4 regions of the Comamonas sp. Z1 genome follow, and region 2 is predicted to be linked to each of the others. Evidence: predicted binding sites of a transcription regulator. Region 2 holds the regulator's gene; each other region holds the start of a gene.
What was found. The regulator LexA, encoded in region 2, represses DNA repair genes until DNA is damaged. The targets are predictions, from matches to a motif close to ACTGTATNNNNATACAGT.
Positions count from the first base shown of each region.

Region 1: the regulator LexA is predicted to act here: its motif matches at 1,847-1,864, upstream of recA (recombinase RecA).
Region 3: the regulator LexA is predicted to act here: its motif matches at 1,646-1,663, upstream of FSY45_RS00500 (VRR-NUC domain-containing protein).
Region 4: the regulator LexA is predicted to act here: its motif matches at 2,082-2,099, upstream of FSY45_RS26505 (PA0069 family radical SAM protein).

Region 1 covers NZ_VOQT01000018.1:29,865-33,491, forward strand. Annotated here, with positions in the region: gene recX (recombination regulator RecX) at 24-494, opposite strand; gene recA (recombinase RecA) at 680-1,789, opposite strand; gene FSY45_RS22745 (MarR family winged helix-turn-helix transcriptional regulator) at 1,928-2,419, shown strand; gene FSY45_RS22750 (response regulator transcription factor) at 2,546-3,223, shown strand; gene FSY45_RS22755 (sensor histidine kinase) at 3,336-3,627, shown strand, end outside.
Region 2 covers NZ_VOQT01000003.1:227,411-231,037, reverse strand. Annotated here, with positions in the region: gene FSY45_RS07740 (hypothetical protein) at 57-302, opposite strand; gene FSY45_RS07735 (hypothetical protein) at 720-1,142, opposite strand; gene lexA (transcriptional repressor LexA) at 1,312-1,983, opposite strand; gene FSY45_RS07725 (asparaginase) at 2,066-3,046, shown strand; gene adk (adenylate kinase) at 3,322-3,627, opposite strand, start outside.
Region 3 covers NZ_VOQT01000001.1:104,993-108,619, forward strand. Annotated here, with positions in the region: gene FSY45_RS00500 (VRR-NUC domain-containing protein) at 1-1,572, opposite strand, end outside; gene FSY45_RS00505 (carboxymuconolactone decarboxylase family protein) at 1,785-2,114, shown strand; gene FSY45_RS00510 (potassium transporter Kup) at 2,166-3,627, opposite strand, start outside.
Region 4 covers NZ_VOQT01000033.1:18,639-22,265, forward strand. Annotated here, with positions in the region: gene FSY45_RS26495 (acyltransferase) at 110-1,282, shown strand; gene rnk (nucleoside diphosphate kinase regulator) at 1,344-1,751, opposite strand; gene FSY45_RS26505 (PA0069 family radical SAM protein) at 2,106-3,263, shown strand; gene FSY45_RS26510 (tripartite tricarboxylate transporter substrate binding protein) at 3,383-3,627, opposite strand, start outside.

The sequences.
Region 1 (3,627 bases), on a different contig from region 2:
AGCAGGAGGGAGCTGGCTGCAGCTCAGTCTTCGCTGTCGGGTGCTGCGCAGTATGGGGCATCGCGCAACACGCGTGAAGCCACGTCTGCCGAAAAGCCCCGCGACGCCATGAAGCGCAGCTGTTTAGCCTTTTCCTTGATATCGGCAGGCGGCGTACCAAAGCGCTTGCGCCACAGCTCGCGGGCGCGTTCCAGCTCGGTATCGCGCAGTTGCTCGCTCGCGTTGCGCACCACTTCATCGTCCAGCCCTTTGCTGCGCAGATCATGCACCAGACGCGCTGCGCCATAACGGCCGGCCTTGCTGCGCAGGACAGACTCGACCACGCGCTCCACGCTGATGAAGCCCCGCTGCTCCAGCTCGTCGAGCACGGCATTTAGATCGTCGCCCTCCTCCACATGGGCGGCCAGCTTGCGCTGCAGCTCCAGCCGCGAATGCTCGCGCTGCGCCAGCAGCTTGAGGGCGCGGCCCTTGAGTGAAAGTTTGGCAAAGCTCACGACGCATCTCCAGAAACAAAAAGGCGCAGGACGAACCTGCGCAAAGATGGCAAACCTTTTGAGCCATGAGGCCCGCACCCAAACACCGGCGCTCACCAAGCCAGGGACATCAAGCAGGGGCCGCACCCGCAGCGAGGATGTCGTCCCCTTTCGCGAAAGGCGCATGGCGCCTCAGGGTGACTGAATCAACCTTCAATCACGCCGTCCTTGTCCACCTTGCCCTTGCCGCCCTTGGCAGGCTTGGCCTCGGCAGCCGCAGCACCGTCCACGGGCAGCAGCTTGATGCCCAGGCTCTCGCGCACCTTGTTTTCGATCTCAATGGCCAGCGCGGGGTTCTCGCGCAGGAATTCACGCGAGTTGTCGCGGCCCTGGCCGATTTTTTCGCCGTTGTAGGCATACCAGGCACCGCTCTTTTCCAGAATCTTGGCGTTCACGCCCATGTCCAGAATCTCGCCTTCGCGGCTGATGCCTTCGCCAAACAGGATGTCGAACTCTGCCGTCTTGAAGGGGGGCGAGACCTTGTTCTTCACGACCTTGACCTTGGTTTCGTTGCCGATGGCCTCGTCGCCCTTCTTGATGGTGCCGGTGCGGCGGATATCCAGACGCACGGAGGCATAGAACTTCAGCGCATTGCCGCCGGTGGTGGTCTCGGGCGAGCCGAACATCACGCCGATCTTCATGCGGATCTGGTTGATGAAGATGACCATGCAGTTGGTCTTCTTGATGGTGGCCGTCAGCTTGCGCAGGGCCTGGCTCATCAGACGGGCCTGCAGGCCGGGCAGGGCGTCGCCCATCTCGCCTTCGATTTCGGCCTTGGGCGTCAATGCGGCCACCGAGTCGATGACGATCAGGTCCACGGCACCCGAGCGCACCAGGCTGTCGCAGATTTCCAGAGCCTGCTCACCGGTGTCGGGCTGGCTGATCAGCACGTCGCTGAGGTTCACGCCCAGCTTCTGGGCATAGCTGGTGTCCAGCGCATGTTCGGCGTCGATAAAGGCGCAGGTGCCGCCCTGCTTTTGCATCTCGGCAATGACCTGCAGCGTCAGCGTGGTCTTGCCCGAGGATTCGGGACCGTAGATTTCGATCACGCGGCCACGGGGCAGACCACCTACGCCCAGCGCGATGTCCAGACCCAGGGAGCCGGTGGAAACGACCTGAATGTCTTCGATGGCCTCACCTTCACCGAGCTTCATGATGGTGCCCTTGCCGAACTGCTTTTCGATCTGGGCCAGGGCTGCAGCCAGGGCTTTGGCTTTTTCGCTGTTGGCGTCGTTGGTCTTGGCGATGGCGTTCATATCAGGCTCCGAAGTAGGTGAATGACTGTCTGTGGCCAGTCCTGTTTTTGCATTCAGGCTGGATGCTTGAACAGTAGTTTAGAGGCTAATTCTGCAGATTTATTTAAATATTTAGTCAGTTTGCCTTACTATTTACCCATGTCAGAAATCGCCCCCGTCACCCCGCCCGCCGATGCCTGGCGCCAGACCCATCTGGGTCGTTTGCTGGGCCATGCCATGCGCCGCTTCGATGCGCGCGTGCTGCAGCTCATGGCGCGTGCAGTGGAGGTGCCGCTGACGCTATCCAATCTGGCGGCGCGCGACAAGGTGGGGGCAGCCCATATCCACATCACGCGCCATCTGTCGCTGGCTGGCGACCGGCTCACCGATCTGGCCGACAAGGCCGGCATGACCAAGCAGGCCATGGCCGATCTGGTGGCGCAGTGCGAAGCCTGGGGCCTGGTCACGCGCGAGGCCGACCCGCATGATGCGCGCGCCAGGCGCGTGCGCTTCACCGATACGGGTCTGGCCTGGCTGCAGGCTTTTCACGACGCCGTAAGCCAGGCCGAGGCCGAATTTCGCGAGGCCGTGGGCGCGGATGTGGCTACCGTGGTCGCGCTGGGCCTGGAAGCCTATGCCGAAGGCTACTGAGATTCTGTATTGACGCCTTCTTGACGCCTATGAGCGGCTGTCGAGAATTGCCCCGAACGGCCATGAGCCATCCCTACAATGGCAGCAAAAGTGCAAACAGGCACACATAACAAGCAGGAGACACACATGCGCATACTGATTGCCGAAGACGACCAGGTGCTGGCGGATGGCCTGCTGCGCACGCTGCGCAGCTCGGGCGCCGTCGTCAGCCATGTGGCCAATGGCAGCGAGGCCGATACCGCCTTGCTGACCAGCAGCGAATTCGATTTGCTGATTCTCGATCTGGGCCTGCCAAAGGTGCACGGCCTGGAAGTGCTCAAGCGCCTGCGCGGGCGTGGCGATGCGCTGCCGGTGCTGATTCTCACGGCCGCCGATTCGATCGAAGAGCGCGTACAGGGCCTGGACTATGGTGCCGACGACTACATGGCCAAGCCGTTTGCGCTGTCCGAGCTGGAAGCGCGCGTGCGCGCCCTCACGCGTCGCGGCATGGGCGGCGCCAGTTCCACCATCAAGCATGGCCCGCTGGTCTATGACCAGACCGGCCGCGTCGCTACCATAGACGGCAAGATGGTGGAGCTGTCGGCGCGCGAGCTGGGCCTGCTGGAGGTGCTGCTGCAGCGCGCAGGCCGCCTGGTCAGCAAGGACCAGTTGGTGGAGCGCCTGTGCGAATGGGGCGAGGAGGTGAGCAACAATGCCATCGAGGTCTATATCCACCGCCTGCGCAAGAAAATCGAGAAAGGCCCGATCCGCATCGCCACCGTGCGCGGCCTCGGTTACTGCCTGGAAAAGATAGCACCCCCCTGAGCGGCTTTGCCTAAGCGGCCCCCGCCGCTTCCCCCCGAGGGGGACGATGGCCTTTGCTGCGGGGCGGCCCTTGCTGGTCATCCCTGAGTTGGAATACGCCAGTTTTACAAGCATGAAAATTTTTCAGCGTGAGCAGCGATCCCTCTTCGGCGAGATCCTCGACTGGATGCTCACGCCGCTGCTGCTGCTCTGGCCCGTGAGCCTGGCGCTGACCTGGCTGGTGGCCCAGGGCCTGGCCAACAAGCCCTTCGATCGCGCGCTGGAGTACAACGCCCAGGCCCTGGCTCAGCTGGTCATCGTGCAGCGCGGCAAGGTGCAGTTCAATCTGCCTCAGTCGGCCAGCGAGATCCTGCGCGCCGATGAATCGGACACGGTGTTCTTCCAGGTCAGCGGCACCAGGGGCG
Region 2 (3,627 bases):
CAGAGTTGTAGACAGGAGGTAAGACTCTGTAACGGGGTCGATCGCGTCGAGTTGTCTCATTCCTCGGGCGAAGGGGGAACGCGATTGAGGATTTCGCCAGTGGCCTCTATCTCGAACTGCTGTGGATTGAGCCAGTTGACCTCCTGATGATCGGCAGTTTCAAAGTAAATGGCAGACGGTCGTATGGAGACGCCATGCGGCATGTCGACCTCATCAAAACTCTGATAGACCAGAATCAGGCGCAGGTCTCCATTGGCGTCTTTGGCCTGTATGTGCTGCAAGAGCTTGCGGTAGGCACTCATAAGACGCCCTCATTGACATGTGTATATGAATGTTTCCACTGTCGAAGAGGTGCTGCAATACCCTGATCCGGGTATCCGTTCTGACGCATATTCGCGCCTGACAAGGAGTTTAGAAGGCTGCGAGGCTTGTGCGAAATGCGTTCCGGCGGACAGGCACAGGCAGAACATCAGCAAATAATTTACATAGCGATCCAGATCGTTCGGCGCCAATACGGAGGGCCTGCTCTGGCGACATCGAGTTTTTGCCTATGCACTGCTGGCAGAGTTGTCTGGCGCCATATCTGCCGGCCGATGGGCCAAGAGCGTTGAGGTGGCTTCCTGTTGGATGCAATGGAAGCTTTGTTGCATCGCCTGCAGGCCTATCGCGGGTCGGGCTCGGAGCTGCACGAGTGCAGGCAGTCAAACCTCACTGAGCTTTCAGACTTGCGGGGCTGCTTGCTCATGGAGTGCCATACGCTCCAGCGCGGCACAGACATCGGCCATGCGTCCGCAGATCAGCAGGCATTCGGGCTGACTGCGCGGCTCACGCTGCACGATCTTGAGAAGTCGTGGAGAAGCTGCTTGCCTAGACTCGTCGGTTATTGGCGATTGCAGCTCTGGTGTCGCTGCAAAGGCCTGAGGACAAAGCGTATTGCTGCCTAGACGACTGCGGCCGCGGTTGGCGCGCATGACAGGAATGCTGATCTGCTTCGCCTTTGGGCGATTGGTAGTGAAGGATACAGGTTCTGCAGCGGCTTCGCTTGCATCATCAGAGCAGAAGTTCGGGTTGAGCGACAGCGTGGCAGGCTGCCCTTTAAGGGTCAGGCGTGTCAAAGCCTGCAGTGATGTGGCGAATCCCATTTGGCAACTCCTCTTGATGACCTTGCGGCATGGATAAGGGCAGGATTGCGTTCTTCAGGCAAAGCTCCGCCCAGGGCGAAGCTCAACGGCTTCGCGCCTACCACCTGGGCTTGAGAGGGAAAGAGGCCCGGTGCCTCCGCTGCATAGGCGGAGGGACGCCGTCTGCCCGTTACATGAACATGCTGTTGCGGATAAGGCCTACGGCCAGGCCTTCGATGGCGAATGGCTCTTCAGGATCGACGTGAATGATCTTGTAGTCGGGGTTCTCGGGCAGCAGCTCGATGCCCTGAGGCGTGCGCTTGAAGCGTTTGACGGTCACGTCGTCACCGAGGCGGGCCACCACAATCTGGCCGTTGCGCGCTTCATGCGTAGCCTGTACCGCCAACAGGTCGCCGTCCATGATGCCCGCGTCACGCATGGACATTCCGCGGACCTTGAGCAGGTAATCGGGCTTGGCGGCAAACAGGCTGGGCTCGACCGAATAGCTCTGATCGATATGTTCCTGGGCCAGAATAGGCGAGCCGGCAGCGACGCGGCCGACCAGTGGAAGCACCAGCGGAGCTAGTGCCGTGAGCGGCAGCGCAAAGCTGGCACCGCGTGCCGCATTGATGGTGCGCACGGTATCGGCGCGCAGGCGAATGCCGCGCGATGTGCCGCTGACCAGATCTATGACGCCCTTGCGGGCCAGTGCCTGCAAATGCTCTTCTGCAGCATTGGCCGACTTGAAGCCAAAGGTGCTGGCAATCTCGGCCCGGGTAGGGGGCGCACCCGTGCGAGCGATGCTGGACTGGATGAGGTCCAGAATCTGCTGCTGGCGGGGAGTGAGCTTGGGGTGGTCCATGGGCATTCCTTGATCGATCGATGATGAATACTGTGTGTTCATCCAGTACCTGTATTTTTAATCAGTTTGAAGAGGACTGCAAGTGGAACCTGACAAAAATATCGTCATCCTGGGCACGGGCGGCACGATTGCCGGTGTCGCCGAGCAGGCGGGCACCAGTGTGGGCTACCGTGCGGCCCAACTGGGCGTGGCTCAGCTGCTGCAGGCCGTGCCGGACCTGGAGCGCGTTGCTTCTGCATCGCTGCAGGTGGAGCAGCTGGCGCAGCTGGACAGCAAGGATATGGATCACGCGACCTGGCATGCACTCGCGCTGCGATGTGCCGAGCTGCTCGCTCGTGATGACGTGAGCGGCATCGTGATCACCCATGGCACCGACACGCTGGAGGAAACCGCCTGGTTTCTGCAATGTGTTCTGCACCCGGCAAAGCCCGTGGTGCTGACCTGCGCCATGCGCCCGGCCACAGCCATTTCGGCTGACGGCCCCGGCAATCTGCGCGATGCCGTGGCCTGTGCGGCCGACATGCAGGCTGCTGGCCGCGGTGTGCTTGCCGTGGTGGCGGGCCGGGTGTTCAGTGCACGCCAGGTGCGCAAGGTGCATCCTTATCGTGTGGATGCCTTCGATGGCAGTGGTGCCGGCCCGCAGGGCTGGGTGGAAGAGGGGCGGCTGCGCTGGGCAACAGGCGGGCTGCCGGTCGTTGCGGCCAGCTCCACTGCAATCGCTTTACCGCCCGCAGATCACTGGCCCCTGGTGGAGCTGCTGCACAGTCATGCGGGCTGCAACAGTGCCGTAGCTCTGGCGGTGATGCAGGCCTGGTATGCGGCAGGCGTGCGTGCCGTGGTGGTGGTGGGCACGGGCAATGGCACACTCCATCAGGCATTGGGGTCAGCCCTGGACTGGGCGCAGGCGCAGGGCATGGCTTTGCGCATCACGACCCGGTGCGAGGAGGGGCAGGTGGTGCAGGCCGAGGGAGCGGGGGATGGCCGTGTGAGCAGCCTGCCGGCGGCCAAGGCCAGAATCAGCCTGATGCTGGAGCTGATGGGCTGGCCTCACGCATTGGATTGATGCTCTTGTTATGAGAGCTGCTAGCCCTCATTGATAAAGAGTATTTATGGTGTTTTGCTCTGAAATCCAATGAATGTAGCCGCGGGAAGCTATGAATATTGATGGCTCCAGCGCCATCCCTGGTACAGCTTTTCCGCACCGGACTGATGTCGGCCGGAAGGCCGGGAGCGCGAGCTTCAAAAACAAAAAAGGCCGGTGAAGACTCCGGCCTTTTTTGCCCAGAGATGCCTGGCCGCGAAAGTCGGCAAGGCTCCATGAGCGAGTGATCAGGGCGATCAGGAAGCCAGAGCGGCCAGAGCGCGTTCGGTGATTTCTTCCACGCTGCCTGTGCCGCTGATGGCGCGGTACTTGGGGGCCGCTGCTGCATCGGCCTTGGCCCAGTTGCTGTAGTAGTCCACCAGAGGACGTGTCTGGCTGCTGTAGACGTCCAGGCGCTTCTTGACGGTTTCTTCCTTGTCGTCTTCGCGCTGAACCAGGTCTTCACCGGTCACGTCGTCCTTGCCTTCCACCTTGGGAGGGTTGAACTTGACATGGTAGGTGCGGCCCGAGGCGGGGTGGCTGCGGCGGCCGCTCATGCGTTC
Region 3 (3,627 bases), on a different contig from region 2:
CTTGTCACCCGGCGCTTTGACTTCCACCAGCTCGTAGCGTGAACCGGCATCGGACCGCAGAGGCCAGAAGCGCACCAGATCGGGAAAGCCGGTGCGGTTGGCCTTCAGGTCCAGCAACAGCCGCGCGAACAGAGTCCGCAGATGGGCGGCAGGCATGCAATCGAGCGCCAGCTCCAGCAGCTCTTGCGTCAATGAGCCCCAGAACACAAATGGTGACTGAACCCCTTGCTTGTCGGCAAAACGCTGGCGAATCGTGGCCCGGTAGCAACCGTCCTCCAGCTCGGCCAGACAGGCATCAAACAGCGGCTGGCGGCGCAGCACAAAATCCGGTGCTCCCAGATCGGCCGGCCCACTCTGGAAGGGATGAAAAAACGCCCCCGGCAGCGGCGCAAAGATGGCGGGCCAGCACAGCAGACCGAATAGCGAGTTGACCAACGCGTTCTCCACATAGAACACAGGCGCATCGGCGCTATGCCAATGGGCTTGCAGCGCGTACTCCACCGCCATGGGCTGGGCGGGTCGGTCCAGCAGCACATCGCTGCGCAGGGCTGCCACGGCCGGGGCCAGAGCTGGCTGGCGCCCCACGGCCCCCAGTCCCAGGCTGCGGCTCAGACGCGGCAGCATGCGCGCCACACGCTGGCGCTCCTCCTCACTTTCAGGCGCGGCTTGCGCCTGGCTGGCAAGAGCCAGCGCCTGATCAAAGCATTGCATGCGCTCCAGCACGCGAATATGACGGTGGCGTGCACCCGCATAGCGGCTGGCCGTGTAGGCCTGAGCCGCCAGCGGCCAGTCCTGCAGCCTCTCGCACATCTGGCCAAGCTTCAGCAGAACCTTGGCCCGGCGCATGTCCAGCCATGGGTTCTCGCTATGATTTTCAATAAGCGCAGGCAGCAATTGTGCCGGCTCCACGCCTTCGTCGAGATCCCGACGCCGGGCCGATATCTCCAGATAGAAGTCCAGATCTTCGCGGCGTTGAAATGCGCGCGAGTCAGCATCCAGCGTCACCGGCTCATAGCGAAAAATACCGAGGTCGGCCAGCACGAACTCCGACCAGTCCTGGTAGAGATTGCCGAAGAACATCAGCCTCAGACGCTCTCCCAGCTCACCCACCATGACGCGCCAGACAGGTTCCACGGCCTCGGGATGCCAGACGGCATACGGCAGAGGCTCGGGTTGCCTCTCAGCCAGCAGTTGCAGCATCTCGGCCTTGCGCATGGAGGAGCACAACTCAAAGCCAGTCAAGATCTGCAGCAGCTCGGGTTTGGTGTGCAAGCCGAATAGTTCGACCGCCTCCATGGGCTCGGTGGTACTGAGCCAGCCACGCTCCAGCAAGGGCGCTGCAGCATCGACCGTCACCGGAATCTCCTCATAGGCCAGCTTGCTGGCTCGAAACCAGGGCCCGCGCCGCATCAGCATTCGTACCAGCAGCGCCCTGGAGTTCTGCGGCAAGCGCGCAAAGCCAGCGATGAAATCAGCCTCCTGCTCGCTGAGCAGATCTCCATAGCGCTGCGCCAGCCAATCCAGCGCCTGCTGGAAGTTGTGCAGATAGTAGAAGCGGTGCGGCGCAAGAATGGCGGCCTGGGATGCGGTCACGGTGACGCTCACAAAATGCTCGGCGAAAAGACGGCTGGATGCCGACAACGAACCTGTATTTTCATACAGCCCACAAATCCCTGCAGGCTCCTCCGAACCCAGTACTGCCGATCGTCGGACGAAACGCTTGCGACTTGAATGCCCTGTGACAGTGGCACACAATCAATGCTTCATTCAACAAGGAGCAGGCAATGCTGGACTGGAACGAATACCGCAAGGAATTGGCGGGCAGGCTGGGAGAGTTTTCCGAGTTGAGCCCAGGCACCATGGAGGGCTACAAGGCCTTGTCCGGTGCAGGCAGGAAGACCGGCCATCTCGATGCCAAGACGCGCGAGCTGATTGCCATTGCCGTGGGCGTGACCACGCGTTGCGACGGCTGCATTGCCGTGCATACCAAGGCTGCCAAGGCAGCTGGTGCCAGCCGGGAAGAAATCGCCGAAGCCCTGGGTGTGGCCGTGGCCTTGAATGCGGGTGCCGCCATGGTCTACTCGGCTCGCGCTCTGGACGCTTTGGACGAGTAACGTTCTAAAAAGATAGCAGCCAGCGCCTGTCTGGCTAGCCATACCTAGCCGTCAAAGCACAACCTGCGTGCCCAGCTCCACCACCTGGTTGGCTGGCAACTTGTAATAAGTCGCCGCACTGGCCGACTGGCGAGACATCCAGCCAAACAGCGCGCAGCGCCAGGCCGAGAGACCGCCTGGCCCGTCCACCACCTGCACCCTGGCCACAAAGAAGCTGGTCGTCATCGGGTCGAGGTTCGGTATCTCGCCATCGACGTCCGGCGCAATCCGCTGGAGCGCCGCCGGAATATCAGGCTGCTCGCGAAAGCCGAAATGCATGTCCAGTGCCCAGACCCCATTGCACATAGGCTTCAGCTGCAGGCGCTCGCCATCATGCACATAGGGCGTGTTCTCGTTGATCACGTGGAGAAACACCGTCTGCTCATGCATGACCTTGAAATGCTTGAGATTGTGGAACAGCGCATTCGGCACAAGCTTGGGGTCGGAGGTCAGATAGATGGCCGTGCCGGACACCACCGGCACGCCGCTCATGGGCGAGCTCATCAGATCGCTCATGGGAATATCAAGGCGACGGCGATGTTCGGCCACCAGCTGGGTACCGTCGCGCCATGTGGTCAGCGCGATGAAGATGATGGCGCCCAGAGTCAGCGGCAGCCAGCCGCCCTGCTCCAGCTTGGTCAGGTTGGAGGCAAAAAAGCCTATCTCCAGCACCGCAAAACAGGCCAGCGCCGCCAGTGTCATGGCTCTTGCTCGGCTGCGCCCCAGATAGACCACAAAGCCCACCAGCATGGTGGTGATCAGCATGGTGCCCGACACGGCAATGCCATAGGCCGCCGCCAGCGCTCCCGAGGACTTGAAGGCCAGCACCAGCGCGATCACGGCCAGCAGCATCAGCCAGTTCACGCTGGGGATATAGATCTGGCCCTGCTCCTGATCGGAGGTATGCAGCACGCGCACACGCGGCAGATACCCGAGGCGGCTGGCCTGCAGCGTCATGGAATAGGCCCCCGAGATGGTCGCCTGAGAGGCAATCACCGTGGCGGCCGTGGCCAACACCACAAAAATCAGCAGCCAGGACGGCGAAGCCAACAGAAAAAAAGGATTGCTGGCAGCCGATGCATCACGCAACAGCAAGGCGCCCTGGCCGAAGTAATTGAGCATCAGAGCCGGAAACACCAGTCCATACCAGCCCAGACGCACGGCCCGGCTGCCGAAGTGGCCCATATCGGCATAAAGAGCTTCGGCACCTGTCATCGCAAGAAACACTGCCGATAGCAGAAAGAAGGCCTTGTCCGTGTGTTGCACGGCGAAGCGCAGCGCATGCAGCGGGTTGACGGCCTGCAGCACCATGGGCGTCTGCACAATGCTGGCCACGCCCGCCCAGGCAATGCAGAGGAACCAGACAATGGTGACCGGGCCGAACAGCTTCCCCACCACACTGGTGCCCTTCATCTGAATGGAAAACAGTCCGATCAGTATGCCTATCGTGATAGGTACGATGAAATGCTCGAAC
Region 4 (3,627 bases), on a different contig from region 2:
CGGCGCAAAATCGCCATCCTGTTTTAAGTCGGCTTCTTTACGTTGCCTGTTGCCGGGCAAACTCACCCTGCTGCCGGGCAGCCCATGGGCTGCGGGCGGCCGTGATCTGATGGTTCAAAGTTCTATTTCCTCTCATTCCCGCAGTGCCCTGATCGACTGTACCAAGGGGCTGGCTTGTGCTGCCATCGTCTGGCATCACCTGGCTTTCTACGGCCCCATGTCCGATGTGGCTCACCCTGTCATGCCCGACCTGCTGGACTGGCTCTATGAGTACGCCCGTATGGCCGTGCAGATCTTTCTGGTGATCGGCGGTTTTCTGGCTGCAGCCAGCCTGGCTCCCATGGGTCTGGCGCGGTTTGATTCACCCTGGTCCAAGATTGGCAAGCGCTTTGTGCGTCTGGTCGTGCCTTATGCCGTGGCACTGGTGGTGACGATTGTGGTGTCTGCGGCGATTCGTCCCTGGTTCGATCACGAGTCCGTGTCTGCCGACCCCGATCTATGGCAGCTCATGGCCCATGCCTTGCTGCTGCAGGGCATTGTGGGCGAGGAGTCACTGTCGGCTGGCGTCTGGTATGTGTCCATAGACTTTCAGCTGTTCGCCGCGACCGTGCTGCTGCTGGCCGGAGTGCGCTGGCTGCAGCAATGGGCGCTGAAACGCTGGGGCGATACGGCCATGAAGCGCTGGTGGCCCTGGGCTGTGACTGGCATGCAGGGGTTGGTGCTCGTGGGGACGGCAGCTTCGCTGCTGAGCTTCAATCTCGATGCAGACCTGGATGTCTGGGCGATTTATTTCATGGGTGCCTATGGCATCGGCATGATGGCCTTCTGGGCAGTGGCGGCAGACAAGCGCCTGACGGCCTGGAGCTGGGGCATGCTGATTGCTGCTCTGATCATCGGCGCACTGGTCTATGAGTGGCGCGACCGGATATTTCTCGCCGGCGTGACCGCGATGCTGCTGATCGTTTGCATGCGTACCGAGGTCATTGCCCGCTGGCAGGGTTTTGCGCCGCTGCGTCGCCTGGGAGAGATTTCCTACTCGGTATTTCTGATTCACTTTTCCATCTGCCTGCTGGTCAACGCAGTGGTCAACCATTTCTGGCACGGTTCGGTCACCGCCGCCGTGGTGGGCATCCCGTTTGCCTTTGTGCTTTCACTGACTGCCGGCTACGCGCTGTATCAATTGGTGGAGCGCCATGTTTCGTCATGGAGTCAGGCCCTGCGCTGGCAGGCAGGCCTGATCGGCGCGGGTCTGCTGACCACCATGCTGGCCGGCTTGCGCTGAGTCTGATCCAGGCAACAAAAAAGCAGCTCCGGTGAGCTGCTTTTTTGTTGGGTGAGCCGGTTCAGCGATGGAGCTCGCCCGCGCTTTCGGGCTGGAACTCGATGGCATCCACACGCACGGTTACCTGGCCGGTAGGGCTGGGCATCTTGAACTCATCGCCCACTGACAGGCCCAGCAGGGCGATGCCTACCGGCGCAAAGATGGAGACCTTGTCGGCGCTGCCATCCATATCCTTGGGGTAGACCAGTGTCAGCGTATTGGTCTTGGCGATCTCGAGAATGGTGAAGCGCACGGTGGAGTTCATCGTCACCACGTTGGCGGGTATTTCTGCGGGGTCGAGTACATCCGCGCGGTCCAGCTCCGCCTCCAGTGCATCACGGCCGGGGAACTGGCTGTTGTTCTTTTCCAGCAGCGATTCAATGCGATCCAGGTCCAAGGAGGACAGAGTGATATTGGGCTTGCGCTCCATGTAGTAACTCCCTTGCGAGATGGTGTGGTTGGCGCTTTGGCGTTGCGCAAACGGACAAAAGCCCGGGCAACGGTGTTGTCCGGGCCAAGGCATTCAGTGAAAGGCACCAACTTGGTGCATTGAAGGGATTGTCGGCGCTGAATCGCAAACTGCCAAGCCATCTCGCACTCACTGAGTGCGGATTGACTTTGAACTTGCTCTAGTTAATGGAGCGTGCTAAGCCTGTAGAGCACTGGGCGCAGTCATTTTTCATCCAAATCTGACTCAATCAACCCTCACCGTATTGACCGGGATGCAGCCATGGTCAGTGCCCATTTCTTGCAATGAATAGCTGTATTTATGTACAGTTGTTTTATGAAGAAACTTTCCTCATCCTCTGGACTGGAATCCATTCGGACCGATGTGCCGGTGCGGCTCATCAAGGGGCGAGGGGCTACCAGCCAGATCACGCACCGGTTTGCACGGGAGCTGCGCCAGGGTTTCGATGATGGCTGGGGCAAGTCCGAACAGGATGAAGGAAGCGAAGAGGGTGAGGAGGTCAAGACCTGGTGCACCCATCTGGAGTGGGAGCGGGCTAAATCAGCCCTGAGCCGCCACGAATCGCCGGATCTGCCTTTTCATCTGGGGCTCAATCCCTATAGAGGATGCGAGCACGGATGCATCTATTGCTATGCCCGGCCCACGCATGGCTATCTGGGCTATTCGCCGGGTCTGGATTTCGAAACCCGGCTGATTGCCAAGCAGAACCTGCCCGAGGTGCTGCGCGCCGAGTTATCCCGGTCCAGCCATGTGGCGGCCCCCATCATGCTCGGCTCGGTCACGGACTGCTACCAGCCTGTGGAGCGCGAAGTCGGGTTGACGCGCCGCGTGATAGAGGTCCTGGCGCAGGCCAGGCATCCGTTTTCCATCGTCACCAAGGGCAGCGGCATCGAACGCGACCTTGATTTGCTGGTGCCGCTGGCACAGCAGCATCTGGTGGCCGTTTATGTGACGCTGACCACCTTGCAGCCCGAGCTGGCCCGGCAGCTGGAACCACGCGCCGCCGCACCGCATCGGCGGCTGCGCATGATTCGGACCCTGAGCGAGGCGGGCATACCCGTAGGCGTCAGCCTGGCGCCGCAGATTCCGTTCCTGAACGACGATATGGAGCAGGTGCTGGCCGCAGCCAGCGAGGCCGGTGCAAGACAGGCTTTTTATGCAGTGCTGCGTCTGCCGTGGGAAGTGGCTCCGCTGTTCAATGAATGGCTGACGCTGCACTATCCCGAGCGCGCCCAACGCGTGATGGAGCGGGTGCGGGATCTGCATGGGATCAGCGAAGCGGGCAGAGCCGACGGCAAGGTCTACAACAGCAGGTTTGGCCAGCGCATGAAGGGAGCGGGCGCCTGGGCCGATATGCTGGCGCAACGCTTTGCACTGGCCTGCCGCAAGCTTGGGCTGAACCGTGAGCGCGTGCAACTGGACTGCGATCAGTACCATCATTCCTTTCTGTCGCCGCAGCAAAGTCTTTTCTGATGTTTCGTCTCAGTCCGTTGCGTGCCGACTCGGAACGGGTCGACGCAGCGAGCTGCAGCTACCCGGTTGCAAGAAGCCGGAATCTGGCGTGACTCCGGCCTTTTGGGCGCCTGAACTGTTTACTGAGCTTGGTAATCAATGGACTTGAGCAAGGCCTGCTGGCGCTGATAGGCCTTCTGCAGTTCGTTCATCAGCGCTTCCGGGGTCGCGTCGGTGCCCGACTCCATGCCCATGTCCCTGAGCCTGGCCTCGACCTGGGGCTGCTTGAAATACTGCAGCGCGATCTCTCTGACCCTGGCCTGCACATCGGCAGGGATATCCGGGCGCGACCAGACGCCGAACCAGCTTACTTCGGACAGTTGCG